2 regions of the uncultured Azonexus sp. genome follow, and region 1 is predicted to be linked to the other one. Evidence: predicted binding sites of a transcription regulator. Region 1 holds the regulator's gene; the other holds the start of a gene.
What was found. The regulator FNR, encoded in region 1, switches genes on or off when oxygen is low (the NO sensors DNR and NnrR bind a similar motif). The targets are predictions, from matches to a motif close to TTGANCTAGNTCAA.
Positions count from the first base shown of each region.

Region 2: ccoN (cytochrome-c oxidase, cbb3-type subunit I) is a predicted target of FNR. The motif match lies at 2,384-2,397, and genes of this name have one in related genera.

Region 1 is NZ_CALJNI010000006.1:38,320-46,936, reverse strand. Features, by position in the region: gene Q0799_RS05660 (hemerythrin domain-containing protein) at 1-264, shown strand, start outside; gene Q0799_RS05655 (DUF2249 domain-containing protein) at 264-488, shown strand; gene Q0799_RS05650 (hypothetical protein) at 495-1,781, shown strand; gene Q0799_RS05645 (SirB2 family protein) at 1,778-2,158, shown strand; gene gdhA (NADP-specific glutamate dehydrogenase) at 2,155-3,498, opposite strand; gene rnk (nucleoside diphosphate kinase regulator) at 3,521-3,895, opposite strand; gene Q0799_RS05630 (LysR family transcriptional regulator) at 4,035-4,970, shown strand; gene Q0799_RS05625 (PQQ-dependent sugar dehydrogenase) at 4,984-6,114, shown strand; gene fnr (fumarate/nitrate reduction transcriptional regulator Fnr) at 6,118-6,861, opposite strand; gene hemN (oxygen-independent coproporphyrinogen III oxidase) at 6,947-8,350, shown strand; gene Q0799_RS05610 (sulfite exporter TauE/SafE family protein) at 8,413-8,617, shown strand, end outside.
Region 2 is NZ_CALJNI010000014.1:84,137-92,753, reverse strand. Features, by position in the region: gene Q0799_RS10545 (heavy metal translocating P-type ATPase) at 1-1,916, shown strand, start outside; gene ccoS (cbb3-type cytochrome oxidase assembly protein CcoS) at 1,916-2,119, shown strand; gene ccoN (cytochrome-c oxidase, cbb3-type subunit I) at 2,494-3,921, shown strand; gene ccoO (cytochrome-c oxidase, cbb3-type subunit II) at 3,941-4,573, shown strand; gene Q0799_RS10525 (CcoQ/FixQ family Cbb3-type cytochrome c oxidase assembly chaperone) at 4,579-4,758, shown strand; gene ccoP (cytochrome-c oxidase, cbb3-type subunit III) at 4,774-5,667, shown strand; gene ccoG (cytochrome c oxidase accessory protein CcoG) at 5,781-7,187, shown strand; gene Q0799_RS10510 (FixH family protein) at 7,206-7,706, shown strand; gene Q0799_RS10505 (DUF3149 domain-containing protein) at 7,749-7,871, shown strand; gene Q0799_RS10500 (hypothetical protein) at 7,888-8,505, shown strand; gene Q0799_RS10495 (NUDIX hydrolase) at 8,508-8,617, opposite strand, start outside.

The sequences.
Region 1 (8,617 bases):
GAACGTACCGGCATGCGCATGGGGCCGACCCAGGTGATGCGCATGGAGCACGAACAGATGCGCGAACTGATGGTCGCTACCGTCGATGCGCTGGCGCAGGACGACGCCGAATCCTTCCTCGGTCAGCTGGAAACCCTGCTGATCATGATGCAGCAGCACAACATGAAGGAAGAGAACGTGCTCTACCCGATGTGTGACCAGCATCTGGCCGCCGAGCAGGACGGCTTGATCGAACGCCTGCAGGGCGATCTGCAGACCGCCTGATGACGCTCCAGGCTGAACGCGTCGTTGACGGGCGGTTCATGGAACCGCCCCAGCCCTTCGTGGCGACCATGGAAATGCTCGACACCCTGCAGCCCGGCGAGGAAATGCAGTTGCTGCTCTACCGCGAGCCGCACCCGCTATATCGCGTTCTGCAGCAGAACGGACATGGCTGGCGGACCGAATTGCAGGACGATGGCACCTTCGTGGTCACCATCCGCTGCTGAGCTTCCATGCAAGCCCTGCTGTCCTACGATCAAAGTCCGCCGCTGTCGGCGCCGCTGCGTTTCTTCCTGACTGCACCCTTATTCCTGGTTCTGGCTGGCGCCCTGGCCGTGCTTGAAGGCGAGGCGTTGTTTGCCTCGCGGTGGACGCCGGCAGCGCTGGCGGCAACCCACCTGGTCACCGCCGGTTTCATGCTGCAGATCATGGTCGGGGCGCTGATCCAGATCCTGCCGGTGCTGGCCGGCGCCAACCTGGCCCGGCCGCGCCTGATCGCCGGCATCGTCCATCCGGGGCTGGCGCTCGGTGCGCTGGCACTGGCGTTTGGCTTCCTGCAATCGGCGCCGGGCTGGCTGCACGCCGCCGGGGTGCTGCTCGGCGCCAGCCTGGCGGTTTTCATCGGGGCGGCGGGGCTGGCCATCTTCCGGGTGCCGTCGACCAGTCCGAGCATCCGCGGACTCAAGCTGTCGGTGATCGCCCTGGCGGTGACCGCGGCGAGCGGTCTGTTAATGCTGCTGGCGCTGGCCGGCGGCTGGGCCGTGGCGCTGATGCCGCTGGCCGACCTGCACGCAGCCTGGGGGCTGGGTGGTTGGGCCGGCATCCTGCTGGCGGCGGTGGCTTACGTGGTGGTGCCGATGTTCCAGCTGACGCCGGGCTACCCGGCGAAACCCGCGTGGCGTTTCCCGCTGCTGCTGATGGCGGCGCTGCTGTTGTGGAGCCTGGCCTGGGCCGTCTCTGCCGAAGTGCTGCAACGCCTGGCGCAGGCGGCGCTGGCGGCCGGCGGCCTGCTCTTCGTCGGGCAGACGATGAAACTGCAGGCGGCGCGCCGCCGGGCCCGCCCGGATTCGACCTTTCGCTACTGGCAGGGAGCCTTGTCCGCCTCGCTGCTGGCCTTGCTCATGCTGCTGGCTTCGGCCGTGCATCCGCCGCTGGCCGGGGTGCCGGCGTGGATGGGCGTGTTCGGCGTCCTGATCCTGCTCGCCGGCCTGTCCGCCTTCATCATCGGCATGCTCTACAAGATCGTTCCCTTCCTGCTGTGGCTGCACCTGCAGCCCTTGGCCCGGCCGGGCAAGCCGGTGCCGCCGATGAACAAGTTGCTGGCCGACAAGGATGGACTGGGGCAATGGCGCCTCTATCTGGCCACGCTGCTGCTGGCCGTCGCTGCGGCGATCCGGCCGGACTGGCTGGCCGTGCCGGCCGGACTGTGCCTGATGGCTGCGGCCGGCTGGCTGTGGTGGAACCTGGCGGTCGGCGCGCGCAACTATCGACGGGCCCGGCTGGCGGCGGTCAGCGCATGAGCTACGTTCTGCTCAAGCATCTGCACGTCACCTGCGTCGTGCTCAGTGGCACGGGATTCCTGTTGCGCTTGTTCTGGATGTGGCGGCAGTCGCCCTGGCTGCAGCGGCGGATCAGCCGGGTGCTGCCGCACGTTGTCGACAGCCTGTTGTTGCTGAGCGCGCTGAGCCTGGCCTGGATCAGCGGCCAGTATCCGTTTGCTATGGACTGGCTGACCGCCAAGCTGATCGGCCTGCTGCTCTACATCGGCTGCGGCATGATGGCGCTGAAACGCGGCCGGACGATGGCCATCCGCCTGCGTTTCGGCGGGCTGGCGGTGCTTGCCTACGGCTACATCGTCGCCGTGGCGCTGACCCGCCAGCCGCTGCCCTTCGTTTAGACCACGCCCTGCGCCAGCATTGCGTCGGCGACCTTGACGAAGCCGGCGATGTTGGCGCCATCGACATAGCTGACCTTGCCGTCGGCGGCACGGCCGTAGCGCAGGCAGGTTTCGTGGATGTCGACCATGATCTGGTGCAGGCGGGCATCGACTTCCTCGCGCGGCCACGACAGGCGCATCGCGTTCTGGCTCATTTCCAGGCCAGAGGTGGCGACGCCGCCGGCGTTGCTGGCCTTGCCCGGGGCGTAGAGCACCTGGCTGGCTTCGAACAGCCGGACCGCGTCAGCGGTCGACGGCATGTTGGCGCCTTCGGCAACGCAGATCACGCCGTTGTCGATCAGCGTGCGCGCATCGCCGGCGTCGAGTTCGTTCTGCGTCGCGCAGGGCAGGGCGACATCGACCGGGATGTGCCAGGGACGGACGCCGGGCAGGAAGGTGGCGCCGACGCGGCCGGCGTAATCGCTGACGCGGCCGTAAAGGTGGTTCTTGACCTCCATCAGTTCGGCCAGCTTTTCGGCGGTGAAGCCTTCCTCGTCGAGAATGGTGCCGCTGGAGTCGGATACGGTGACCACCTTGGCGCCCAGCGCCATGGCCTTTTCAACGGCGTACTGAGCGACGTTGCCGGCGCCGGAAACGCTGACGCGCAGGCCTTCGAAGCTGCGACCTTGCTGCTTGAGCATTTCCTCGGCGAAATAGACGGTGCCGTAGCCGGTCGCTTCCGGGCGGATCAGCGAACCGCCGAAACTCAGGCCCTTGCCGGTGAATACGCAATCGGCGCGGTTCGACAGCTTCTTCATCATGCCGGCCATGAAGCCGACCTCGCGGCCGCCGACGCCGATGTCGCCGGCCGGCACGTCGGTGTCGCTGCCGATGTGGCGGAACAGTTCGCTGACGAAGGCCTGACAGAAGCGCATCACCTCACCCGGGCTGCGGCCCTTCGGATCGAAGTCGGAACCGCCCTTGCCGCCGCCCATCGGCAACGTGGTCAGGGCGTTCTTGAAGGTCTGCTCGAAAGCCAGGAACTTGAGGATCGACAGGTTGACCGACGGGTGGAAGCGGATGCCGCCCTTGTACGGACCGATGGCCGACGAGTGCTGGATGCGGTAGCCGCGATTGACCTGGACGTCGCCGTGGTCGTCGACCCAGGAAATACGGAACATGACCACCCGCTCCGGCTCGACCAGGCGGTCGAGCAGGCCCTGTTCGGCGTATTTCGGATGCTGCTGGATGAAGGGCCAGAGGCTTTCGATGACTTCATCCACCGCCTGGTGGAACTCGGGTTGCCCGGGGTTTCGTGCGGCAACATGTTGGGTGAAGTCATGGAATGAGGTGTAGCGCACGATCGGGTCTCCCTTGATGTGATTAGTGTCCTGCTTGTTTTTCTGGCTGGATGACCTCAACCACGGTCAGCCGGCGGGTGCTGCCGCCCGGAAAGTCCCACTCGATCTCCTGGCCAACGCCGAGGCCGATCAAGGCGGCGCCGACCGGCGCAAAAACCGAGACCTTGCCGGCAGCGGCTTCAGCTTCTTCCGGGAAGACAATCTCGATTTCGCGGCTGTTGCCGGTCTCGTGTTCGGTGTAGCGCACGCGCGAGCCCATGGTGACGATGTTAGTTTTCATTGAGTCGTCTGGGATAACAATGGCGCGCTCAAGCTCCGCGCGCAGATCCGGAGGCGGCTGGATAGCCATCAGGCGGACGAAATCCATCTCGCTGATGATCAGGTTAGTCTGTTGCATTTAATGTGTTTTTTCTGTTTCGTGTGTTTGGCTCAGCCAAGCAAATTAATGGACCAAGGATGTTAGTTGCACAGGCTGGTCTTGATAAGTCGGCAAGTTTGAATAAGACTGTTTCCATTACGGAAACAATGGATGTGCCATGCACGACATCAACGACATGCTGCTGTTCGCCCAGGTGGTCAAGGCCCGCAGTTTTTCCGGGGCGGCCTTGCGCCTGGGAATTTCCAAATCCCGGGTGAGCAAGTCGGTGGCCCGGCTGGAAGCGGCGCTCGGCGTCCGCCTGCTGCAGCGCAGTACGCGCCGGCTGAGCCTGACCGAAGTGGGCGAGGCCTATTTCGAGCATTGCGACCGCATCCTCGACGAACTGGCGCGCGCCGACAGCACCATCGGCAGCCTGCACCAGACGCCGCGCGGCAAGCTGCGCTTCAGTGCGCCGGTGGCTTTCAGCACGCTGCACGTGGCGCCGGCACTGGCCGATTTCATGCTGCAGTACCCGGAGCTGTCGGTGGACATGACGATCAGTGACCGCCTGGTCAATCTGGTCGACGAAGGCTACGACCTGGCCTTGCGTATCGCTCCGGAGCCCGGCGGCAACCTGGTCGCCCGGCGCCTGGCGCCGATCCGGCGGAAGATCTGCGCCAGCCCGGCCTACCTGTCGCGCTGGGGCGTGCCGCAGGTGCCTGCCGATCTGGCTCGGCATAACTGTCTCGACTACACCTATCTGACGACGCAGGGTTTCTGGCACCTGCAGGGGCCGGACGGCGACATTTCGGTGCCGGTGTCAGGTTCGCTGCGCATCAACGACGACGAGGCACTGTCGCAGGCCGTCCTCGGCGGTCTCGGCCTGGCGCTGCTGCCGACCTTCATCATCGGCAGCGAACTGCAGGCCGGAAGGTTGGTCGAAGTGTTGCCGGGCTATGTGCCGATCGAACGCTTCATCTACGCCGTGCATCTGCCGAATCGCCATCTGCCGCTGAAGGTACGCGCCTTCATCGATTTCCTGCAGCAGCGCTTCGGCGAACAGCCTTACTGGGATCAGCCCGGCGAACGCCTGTGGCTGGGCCTGAGTCGATGACGAGGAAATGCCGATGAAACGTCTGTTGATGGTCGCCGGTCTGGTGGCTGGTCTGGGATTGCCGGCGCAGGCCGAGGTGCTGCGCAGCGAACGCGAGGATTTCCGGGTGCGCGTGCTCAGCGAGGGGCTGGTGCATCCTTGGGCGCTGGCTTTTTTGCCCGACGGTCGCATGCTGGTTAGCGAGCGGCCGGGGCGCCTGCGCTTGCTGGCGGCCGACGGTCGTGTCGATCCGCGCCCGGTGGCGGGCGTGCCGGCGGTTGCGGCGAGCGGACAGGGCGGTTTGCTCGACGTCGTGCTGCATCCGGACTTTGCCGCCAACGGCTGGATTTACCTGAGCTACGCCGCGGCCGGCGAGGGCGGGGTTGGTACCGAGGTGGCGCGCGGACGCTGGGTGTCCGATGCCGCCGGTCACCGGCTGGAAGACCTGCGGGTGATTTACCGGCAAAGGCCGAAATCGTCCGGTGGGCAGCATTTCGGCTCGCGCCTGGTGTTCGACCGGGACGGCTTCCTGCACATCAGCCAGGGCGATCGCGGCACGATGGCACGGGCGCAGCAGCTCGACGATCTGGCCGGCAAGCAGGTCCGGCTGCACGACGATGGTCGGGTGCCAGCGGACAATCCCTGGCGGGGAGTGGCCGGTGCGCATCCGGAAATTTTCAGCGTCGGCCATCGCAACGTCCAGGGGGCGGCGCTGCACCCGGTCAGCGGCGCTTTGTGGACCCATGAGCACGGCCCCCAGGGCGGCGACGAGATCAATATCGTGCGCAAAGGACGCAACTACGGCTGGCCGGTGATCACTCACGGGGTGAATTACGTGATTGGCACGAAAATCGGCGTCGGCACGCATCGCGAGGGGTTGGAGCAGCCCCTGTACCAATGGACGCCGTCGATTGCTCCGTCGGGCATGGCCTTCTATGTCGGCGAGCGTTTTCCCGCGTGGCGCGGCAACCTGTTCGTCGGCGCGCTGAAATACCAGATGCTGGTCCGCCTGGAACTCGACGGCGAGCGGGTGGTGCATGAAGAGCGCCTGCTGAGCGGGCGCGAAGGTCGGATTCGCGATGTCCGTCAGGGGCCGGACGGCTTGATCTACCTGCTTACCGACGCGCCTGACGGCAAGCTGCTGCGTCTTGAACCGGCGCGCTGAAACTCAGGCGCGGTGGTTCATCAGCGCCTTGAGGCCGTTTACGTTGAGAATGCGGATATGCTTCTGCTGCACCGCGATATAGCCTTCTTCCTGGAATTTCGAGAAGGCGCGCGAGACGGTTTCCAGCTTGAGGCCGAGGTAGCTGCCGATTTCCTCGCGCGTCATGCGCAGGTAGAACTCGGCGTGCGAGAAGCCACGTGCGGTAAAGCGCTGTGACAGGTTGAGCAGGAAGGCGGCCAGGCGCTCTTCGGCGCGCATCGTGCCGAGCAGCATCATCACGCCGTGATCGCGGACGATCTCGCGGCTCATCACCTTGTGGAAGTGGTGCTGCAGGTTGTGGATCTCGCGCGACAGGCTTTCCAGCCGGTTGAACGGGATCGCGCAGATCTCGCTGTCCTCGAGGGCGATGGCGTTGCAGGTATGGTGTTCGGTGCTGATGCCGTCGAGGCCGAGCAGTTCGCCGGCCATCTGGAAGCCGGTCACCTGGTCGCGGCCGTCTTCGAGCAGCACGTCGGTCTTGAAGAAGCCGCTGCGGATCGCGTAGATCGAGTCGAAAGCCTCGCCGGCACGGTACAGGTGATCGCCGCGTTTGATCCGGCGGCGGGTCGAAATGAGGTCGTCGAGACGCTCGAGTTCCTCAAGGCTGAGACCGAAGGGCAGGCACAGTTCGCGCAGGTTGCAGTTGGAGCAGGCCGTCTTGATGACGGTCAGCGTAATTTCCTGATTCAACGGGATTGTGTTGGGCATTGGCAACCTGCGTTGGCTTGATCCATGTCAACCGGAACTGCGATCCATCCCCACATAATCGAGCCTAAACTTGGCGCTATGTTAAATGAATTTCGCAACTGAAAACCTCGTCTTCGATCCACAGATCATTCGCCGTTTTGACGTTAACGGCCCGCGTTATACGTCGTATCCCACCGCAGACCGCTTTGTCGAAGCATTCGACTCGGAGGCTGCAGCGCTCTGGCTCGGCAAGCGCAACATCGGCGGTATCAGCCGGCCGCTGTCATTATACTTCCACATCCCCTTCTGCAACACCATCTGTTATTACTGTGCCTGTAACAAGATCATCACCAAGGATCACGGGCGCAGTGCCAAGTACCTGAAGTACCTGGGCAAGGAACTCGCCCTGCAGAGCGCTTCGCTCGAAGGCCGCGACGGTGAGCACGAGGTCATCCAGCTGCACTGGGGCGGAGGTACGCCGACCTTCCTGTCGCACGACGAGATGCGCCAGCTGATGGCCGAGACGCGCAAGCACTTCAAGCTGCTCGACGGCGGTGAGTACTCGATCGAGGTCGATCCGCGCAAGGTCGATGCGGCCACCGTGGCCCTGCTCGGCGAGCTCGGTTTCAACCGGATGAGCGTCGGCGTCCAGGATTTCGACGAAAAGGTCCAGGTCGCCGTCAATCGCGTGCAGAGCGAAGAGGAAACCTTCAACGTGATCAAGGCGGCGCGCGCCAGCGGCTTCAAGTCGGTGTCGATCGACCTGATCTACGGCCTGCCGCACCAGAGCGTGATGGGCTTCAACCGGACCCTGGAGCGGGTGCTGGCGATGGACCCGGATCGTCTGTCGATCTACAACTACGCGCACCTGCCGGGCCTGTTCAAGCCGCAGCGGCGGATTGCCGATGCCGACCTGCCGACGCCGGATGCGCGCCTGCAGATCCTGGCGCTGGCGATCAAGAAACTGACCGACGCCGGTTATGTGTTCATCGGCATGGACCACTTCGCCAAGCCCGACGACGAGCTGGCCGTGGCCCAGCGTCAGGGCCGCCTGCACCGCAATTTCCAGGGCTACTCGACCTATGCCGATTGCGACATGCTGTCCTTCGGCATTTCGTCGATCAGCAAGGTCGGGCCGACCTACTACCAGAACGTCAAGACTCTGGACGAATACTACGACCGGCTCGACGCGCCGATGCTGCCGGTGATTCGCGGCATCGAACTGACCGCCGACGACATCCTGCGCCGCTCGATCATCCAGGCGCTGATGTGTCATTTCGAGCTGTCGATCGAGAGCATCGAGAGTGCGCACCTGATCGACTTCCACAAGTACTTTGCCGCCGAGATCGAGGATTTGCGCGAGCTGGAGCGCGGTGGTCTGCTCAAGATCGAACGCGAATGGATCACCGTGCTGCCGCCGGGGCGCATGCTGGTGCGCGTCATCGCCATGGCCTTCGACCGCTACCTGCGCGCCGACCGGCAGCGTACGCGTTACTCGAAGGTGATCTGACGGTGCCGGCGGAGGGGCGGGCGGGTTAAACTTCCCGTCTGTTTCCTGTCCAGCCCTGTTTCATGCCCGATACCGGTTTTCTTGCCCTGTTCCTTGTCGGTTTGCTCGGCGGCGCACATTGTGTCGGCATGTGCGGCGGTATTGTCGGCGCCCTGGCCATGGGCGGTGCGTCGCGCTGGTCGATGCACCTGGCCTACAACGGCGGTCGCATCCTCTCCTATGCCGCTGCCGGCGCCCTGGCCGGTGCCCTCGGTGCGGCCAGCCTGG
Region 2 (8,617 bases), on a different contig from region 1:
GCGCGATGTGGCGTCTGTGGGTCGCCGGTTTCGGCATGATGCAGGTGATGATGTACGCCTATCCGGTGTATATCGCCGACGGCGACATGAGCGCCGACATCGAGAGCCTGATGCGCTGGGCCAGCCTGATCCTGACCATCCCGGTCGTTTTCTACTCGTCGGCGCCATTCTTCCGCAACGCCTGGCGCGACCTCAAGCTCAAGCGCGTCGGCATGGACGTGCCGGTGGCGCTGGGCGTCGGCCTGGCGTTTGCCGCCAGTTGCTGGGCTACCTTCATTCAGGGGGGCGAAGTCTACTTCGACTCGGTGACGATGTTCGTCTTCTTCCTGCTCGGTGGTCGCTACCTCGAAATGACCGCCCGCCAGAAGGCCTTGAGCGTGACCGAGGCGCTGACCAAACTGCTGCCGGCCTTTGCCCAGAAGATCGTGAACTTCCCTGCCGACCGCGAGGCGACGCAAGTGGTCGTGGCCGATCTGCGGGTCGGCGACCATGTGCTGGTTCGCCCGGGGGACATCGTTCCGGCTGACGGGCGGGTGGTCGAAGGCATCAGTTGTGCCAACGAAGCGCTGCTCACCGGGGAAAGCCTGCCCGTGCCGAAGCGGCCCGGCGATCCGGTGACCGGCGGTTCGGTCAATGCCGAGAGCCCCTTGGTCGTGCGGGTCGAGCAGGTCGGCGAGGGAACCCGGCTGTCGGCAATCATCGACCTGATGGAGCGGGCTTCGCTGGAAAAACCGCGCATCGTCGAAATTGCCGACCGGATCGCCACCTATTTCGTGGCGGCGCTGCTGGTGGTGGCGATCCTGACTGCGTTTGGCTGGTACCTGGTCGAGCCCTCGCGTGCCCTGTGGATCACCGTTTCTGTGCTGGTGGTGACCTGTCCGTGTGCGCTGGCGCTGGCTACCCCGATCGCCCTGACCGTGGCCGCCGGTTCGCTGGCCCGCGACGGCCTGCTGGTCACGCGCGGTCACGCGATCGAAACCCTGGCGCGAGCGACGCATTTCGTTTTCGACAAGACGGGAACGCTGACTACCGGGCAGATGCATCTGCAGGACATCCTGGTTCTCGGGGAAATGTCCCGGGAGGATTGTCTGAATCTGGCGGCGGCGCTGGAGCAGGCTTCCGAACATCCCCTGGCCATGGCTCTGCGCCATGCGGCGCCCGGTGATGCCCGCTGGCAGGCGATGGATTCGATCAGCGAGCCAGGCCAGGGGATCGAGGCGCTGATCGACGGCCGGCGTTATCGTATCGGCCGCCCGGCGTATGCGCTGGCGATCAGCAATGGCGCCCTGCCGGCAGTGGCGAGCGATTGGCTGGAGAGCGGCGATACCGTGGTCCTGCTGGCCGATGAGCAAGGGGCGCTGGCTCTGTTCCGCATCGGTGACCAGTTACGCCCCGAGGCGCGCAAACTGGTCGGGGATCTGCGCCGAGGTGGACGTCAGGTCGTCCTGTTGACCGGCGATGCGCCGGCGGTAGCAGCCCGCGTGGCGACCGAGCTGGGGATCGACGACGTGCGTGCCGGCATGACGCCGGCCGGCAAACATGCCGCCGTGACCGAATTGCAGGCGGCAGGGGCCATCGTCGCCATGATCGGTGACGGGGTCAACGACGCACCGGTGCTGGCGCAGGCCCAGGTGTCGGTGGCCATGGGCAGTGGCGCGCAACTGGCGCGGACGCAGTCCGATTTCGTGCTGCTTTCGGAAAATCTCGGGCATTTGCACAAGGGACTCGGCCGGGCCGGCTTTGCGCTGGTTGTCATCCGGCAGAACCTGTGGTGGTCCTTCGCCTACAATGTTGTGGCCCTGCCGGCGGCGATTGCCGGTTATGTAACCCCGTGGATGGCCGGAATCGGCATGTCCCTGAGTTCCTTGCTGGTGGTGGTCAACTCGCTGCGCATCCAGCGCCTGGAGAACGATTGATGGAAAGTGTCTATTTGCTGGTGCCGATTTCGGTGCTGCTGGTCTTCGGTATCGCGGCAGCCTTCTGGTGGTCGGTCAAAAGCGGGCAGTTCGACGATCTGGAGGGGCCGGGATTCAAGGTATTGATGGACGATGACGAGGCTGCGCAGGGAAAGGTGGCTGAGCAGGAAAAGAAAAAGGAAGAGAAAAAAGACGAAATTTGACCTGTGTCAACACCCGGGGCCGTCGTGGCTGTCAATATTCCCGGCGATGCAAGTCGAGAGTCTTGCGAAATTTCTCTGTTGGGGTTGGGGTGCGTTGCGACGCACCCTTTTTTTGTCCGCCTTTTTCAGAGGGCATGGATTTTGACGGGTATACCATTTGGTGCTTTTTCGCCGCATTTTTGCCGTTTTGGGTAGCGCCGTCATACCGTGAAAGGCTTGTGGTTGACCGGATTTCTCTGCTTTTGGGTCAAGATAGTCAGTAGCTTGATCTAGGTCAAAACACCCCGTCTCAACTAGAATACCATCCGCTTTTATGTGCCCCCTTGGGTTCAGGGAGGTGGGCATTCCGTTTTTCATTAACGAGAGGTGGGTTCATGTCTGGAACACAAACCACATACAACGATAAGGTCGTACGGCAATTCGCCGTCATGACTGTCATCTGGGGCATCGTCGGCATGCTTGTCGGTGTCATTATTGCCGCCCAGCTTGTCTGGCCGGAGCTTAATCTGGGGCCGTGGCTGACGTATGGTCGTCTGCGTCCGCTGCATACCAACGCGGTTATTTTTGCGTTTGGTGGCTGCGCCTTGTTTGCAACGTCTTACTGGTGCGTACAGCGTACCAGTCACGCCCGCCTCTGGGGCGGCCCGCTGGTTCCCTTCACCTTCTGGGGCTGGCAAATTGTCATCCTGCTGGCTGCGATTTCGCTGCCGCTCGGTTTCACGACCGGCAAGGAATACGCCGAGCTCGAATGGCCGATCGACATCCTGATCACGCTGGTCTGGGTTTCCTATGGTCTGGTCTTCTTCGGCACCATCGCCAAGCGCACGGTTTCCCACATTTACGTGGCCAACTGGTTCTTCGGTTCGATGATCATCGCCGTTGCCCTGCTGCACCTGGTTAACAGCGCCGCCGTCCCGGTTTCGCTGACCCGTTCGTTCTCCGTCTATTCCGGCGTGCAGGACGCAATGATCCAGTGGTGGTACGGTCACAACGCCGTCGGCTTCTTCCTGACCGCAGGCTTCCTGGGCATGATGTACTACTTCGTGCCGAAGCAGGCTGGCCGTCCGGTGTATTCCTACCGTCTGTCGGTGGTGCACTTCTGGGCGCTGATCTTCACCTACATGTGGGCGGGTCCGCACCATCTGCACTACACCGCGCTGCCTGACTGGACCCAGTCCGTCGGTATGCTGTTCTCGCTGATCCTGCTGGCGCCGTCCTGGGGTGGCATGATCAACGGCATCATGACCCTGTCGGGTGCCTGGCACAAACTGCGCGACGATCCCATCCTGAAGTTCCTGATCACCTCGCTGTCCTTCTACGGTATGTCGACGTTCGAAGGCCCGATGATGTCGATCAAGACCGTCAACGCGCTGTCGCACTACACGGACTGGACCGTCGGTCACGTGCACTCCGGTGCGCTTGGCTGGGTGGCCATGGTTTCGATCGGTTCGATGTACTACCTGCTGCCGCGTCTGTTCGGCAAGACCGAAATGTATAGCACCGCCCTGGTTACGGTTCACTTCTGGATCGCCACCATCGGTACCGTTCTGTACATCGCTTCGATGTGGATTGCCGGTGTGATGCAGGGCCTGATGTGGCGTGCTGTCAATGCCGACGGTACCCTGGCTTACAGCTTCGTCGAGTCGGTCAAGGGTTCCTATCCGTTCTGGGCAATTCGTTGGCTCGGCGGCGTGCTGTTCCTGTCCGGTATGTTGATCATGGCTTACAACATGTTCAAGACCATGGCTGGTGGCAACACCAAGGATGCGCCGGTGATCGCTCCGGCTGCTCATCACGCCTGATTAGGGAGAGAAAACAATGTTGAAGCATGAGCAAATTGAGAAGAACGTAGGCCTGCTTTTCGTTCTGACCTTGTTTGTGGTGCTCTGGGGTGGGCTGCTGGAAATCGTGCCGCTCTTCTTCCAGAAGTCCACGACGACGCCGGTTGAAGGGGTCAAGCCCTACACGGCAGTCCAGTTGGCCGGTCGTGAGGTTTATCTGCGTGAGGGCTGCTACAACTGCCACTCCCAGATGATCCGTCCGTTCCGTGCCGAAACCGAGCGTTATGGCCACTACTCGGTGGCGGGTGAGTTTGTCTATGACCACCCGTTCCAGTGGGGTTCCAAGCGTACCGGTCCGGACCTGCATCGTGTCGGCGGTCGCTATTCCGATGAATGGCAGCGTGCCCACCTGATGAATCCGCGCGACGTCGTGCCGGAATCGAACATGCCCGCCTATGCATTCCTTGCCTCCACCAAGGCCAAGGACAGCGTGGCAGCGCAGATCGAGGACAAGATGGGCGTGATGCGCATGTACGCCAACATGCGCGGCATTCCGACCTACTCGGACGATGAAATCAAGGCGGCCAAGGCTGATATCGGCGACATGACCGAAATGGACGTGCTTATTGCCTATCTCCAGGGCATGGGTACTGCATTGAGCCAGATGAAGTGATGGCCATGGACATCAACGATCTGCGTTCGCTACTTACGGTTGCCGGATTGATCTGTTTTCTGGCAATCGTCTGGTGGGCATATGTCAGCAAGAGCAGCAAGAAGGGGTTTGAAGAAGCTGCCAACCTGCCGTTCGCAGAAGGTGATGATGATGGTGCGGCGTCCCGTACGTCGCACCCGCGCTGAAATAAAGGAAAGCAAATGAGCGATTTCGTTAGCGAGTTTTGGAATCTGTACGTCATCGTGATCGTGCTGGTCAGTATTCTGGCCTGTGCGGTTCTCCTGATCGTCCAGGGCAAGGCGACTTTCACGCCGGGCAAGACCATGGGTCACGTCTGGGATGAAACCCTTGAGGAATACAACAATCCGATGCCCAAGTGGTGGAGCTGGATGTTCGTGATCACCGTGGTGTTCGCGTTGGTCTATCTGGCCCTCTATCCGGGGCTGGGCAACTTCAAGGGCATGCTGGGCTGGACCTCTGCCGGTCAGCATGCTGCGGAAGTGGCCAAGATGGATGCCCAGGTCAAGCCGCTGTACGACAAGTACATGGCCATGGACCTCAAGGCGGTCGCTGCCGACAAGCAGGCCATGGAAATGGGCAAGCGTCTGTACCTGACCTACTGCATGCAGTGTCATGGTGCCGATGCCCGCGGCTCCAAGGGCTTCCCGAACCTGACCGATGCCGACTGGCAGTGGGGCGGTGAGGCGGAGCAGATCGTCGAGACCATTGCCAACGGCCGCATGGGCGTGATGCCTCCGCATTCCGCACTGGGTGGCGAGACGATCAAGGATCTGGCCAACTACGTCCGTTCCCTGTCCGGTCTGCCGCATGACTCCGTGCGTGCCGGCAAGGGTCAGACTGCCTACACCGAAGCCGGCTGTATCGGCTGCCACGGTGCTGACGGTACGGGCATGCAGGCCCTCGGTGCGCCGAACCTGACCGACAAGGTCTGGCTGTACGGCTCTTCCGAAGCCACCATCATCGAGACGATCACCAACGGTCGTCAGAACAAGATGCCGGCCTGGAAGGAATTCCTGGGCGACGCCAAGGTGCATCTGCTGGCTGCCTACGTGACCAGCCTGGGTGGCAAGTAAGCGCGTTTGACAAAAAAGGGTGGCCGGAAAGGGCCACCCTTTTCTTGCGATGTCGAAGCGGTTTTATCAAAATTGCGTTGCCTGCAGCAGCGTAATTTTGATAAAGAGATAAGATGAAATCTGGCGACGAAAAAAAACCGGAGGCAAAGCCTGCGGCCGAAGTGTCTTTTTACGAAAAGCACAGGAAGATTTATGTCCGCGATGTCCAGGGCTGGTGGACGACATGGCGCTGGGTATTCGTCTGGTTGACCCAGATCATCTTCTACCTGACCCCCTGGCTGGTCTGGAATGATCGTCAGGCAGTGCTTTTCCATCTGGTTGAACGCAAGTTCTACCTCTTCGGTCTGGTGCTGTGGCCGCAGGATGTATTCTATCTGGCTGTCCTGCTGATCGTTTCCGCCTACGCGCTGTTCCTGTTCACCGCGATTGCCGGGCGGCTGTTCTGCGGTTATGCCTGCCCGCAGACGGTCTATAGCGAAATCTTCATGTGGATAGAGAGCCGCATCGAAGGTGATCGTTCGGCGCGGATGAAACTGGATAAAGGGCCGATGACGGCGCGGAAGTTCCGGCTGAAGGCGATCAAGCATCTGTTGTGGGTCGCCCTGTCGCTGTGGACCGGGTTCACGCTGGTGGCCTATTTCACGCCCATGCAGGAACTGCTCGCTGCCCTGCCGTTCGGTCTGTCCGGCTGGGAAATGTTCTGGACACTGTTCTATGCCGGCTTCTGTTACATGCAGGCCGGTTTCCTGCGTGAGCAGGTGTGCAAGTACATGTGCCCCTACGCCCGTTTCCAGGGGGTGATGTTCGATCCGGATACGCTGGTCATCACCTACGATCCGGAGCGGGGCGAACCGCGGGGGGCCAGGAAAAAGGATGGCGATGCGTCGGCGCTCGGCGATTGTGTGGATTGTGGCCTGTGCGTTGCCGTCTGCCCGACCGGAATCGACATCCGTAAAGGCATACAGTACGAGTGCATCGGTTGCGGGGCCTGTATCGACGCCTGCGATCCGGTCATGGACAAGATCGGCAAGCCGCATGGCCTCATCCGCTATACCACCGAGAATGCCCTGGAAAAGAAATTCGGCGCTTCGGAAGTCGTCAGCCACATCCTGCGTCCGCGTATCCTGTTGTATACGGTCATTCTCGTTCTCATCTGCATTGCAACCGCTTGGTCGCTGGCTACCCGTGTCCCCTTGATGGTCGATGTCATTCGTGATCGATCAACCTTGTCTCGGGAAGCCGACGACGGTTCGATCGAGAATGTGTATAACCTGAAATTCATGAATACGACCGAGCAGGCGCAACGCTACCGGATCACGGTTGACGGACTGTCCGGCGTGCATCTGGCGGAAGAGCGTTTGCTTGAGGTCGGTAGTGCAGAGAATCTCGAATTCACCGTGGTTGTCCGTGTCCCGCCGGAATCTGGCAAGAGCGGGGCGAACACCATCTATTTCAATATTCAGGCTGAGTCGGACGAAAAAATTGCCGTTCGCGAAAAAGCCTCTTTTTTGATGCCTTGAGGAATTATGAGCGTTAGTATGACAAACGATACCAAACCTTGGTACAAGGAACCCTGGCCCTGGATTCTCATGGCCGGCCCATTCATCGTCATTATTGCCTGCATGAACTTGCTGTGGACTGCCATTGCAACTAACGACGGTCTGGTTTCCGACGATTATTACAAGGAAGGCCTGGCCATGAATCAGCGCCTGGAGCGCGATCATCAGGCCTCGCAGCTGGGGCTGCATGCAGATGTGATGCGCGCCGGTCTGAATGTCCGTCTGTTGATCACGACCAAGGAAACGGTGGCCTTGCCGGAAGAGATTGTCTTGCGCCTGACGCATCCGACGATCGACGGCAAGGATCAGAAAGTTGCGTTGAAATCCGAAGGGGCGGGTTTCTACGGTGGGGTACTGGCCGAGGATCTGGCCGGTCGCTGGCATGTCACGCTTGAAGATCCTGCGGGCCAATGGCGTCTTCAAGGGGAGTGGCAGGCCGGCTTTGATGAGCCGCTGCGCCTGGATGCGAAAGCGGGTTGATTTTTTTGTTAGTGGGAGGTGTTTATGGCTTGGGAACTGTTGTTGACGAGTGATATCGGCTTGATGAGCCTGGGAGTGATTGTCGGCGTGGTGGTAATCGGCGCCGTCATGGGCAAGCTCTACTCGAGCAAGATGAACGAGGAACTGAACGCCAAGGGTAAATAATCCCCGGCATTCGGTCATGAACGATCCCCGCTGCTTCAAGGAGAGTGGCGGGGATTGTTTTTTTCCGGCGGGCAGGGCGATGGTCTTGTCCTTGGTCCTGCATGCACTTGTGTTGTGGGGTACGGAATTTCCCCGGCCGCTGCAGCCGGAAGGGCGCGCCAAGCTCAGTGCGGTGATTGGCGAGCCGAAGGATTCGGCCCGGCCTGCGGCAAATTCTGCCCAGCCTTTACACGCTCACGAGGAGGCCTGGGTGCAGCCGACCCATATGCCTGAGAGGCGTTCGGGCGCGCGGTCCCATACCCAAAGCGGACAATCCGGGCTTGATCAAGATTTGCAGCCCTTGCCTCCCGGTGAGGACTTGTCGGCTTACCGGCTGGCTCTGGGACGGGCTTTTGGCAGTTTGCTCGACGAAGAATTGAGAAGGGTATTGCCGCCTGGGGAGTTGCTTTTCCGTATCCACTATCGGGCGGGGCCGATGCCCCCTTCCATGCGCCTGACGGCGGGAGTCGCCCCGGCGATTTCAGCGCGTCTGCTGGATGCGATGGCCCGGGCCGTCGCCATGACTCCCTTGCCTTCGTCTTGGCAGTCAGGGAACTATCGACTGGAGTTACGGGCCCAGGTGGTCGGTGCTTGAGATTACGGTTCCAGGTCGTGTTCGTGGAAGCCGAAACCGCCATGCTGCCGATCGGCCAGGTAGCGCTCCAGACAGAGGCGTACGCTGCGAAAGGAAAGGTCCTCCCAGGGGA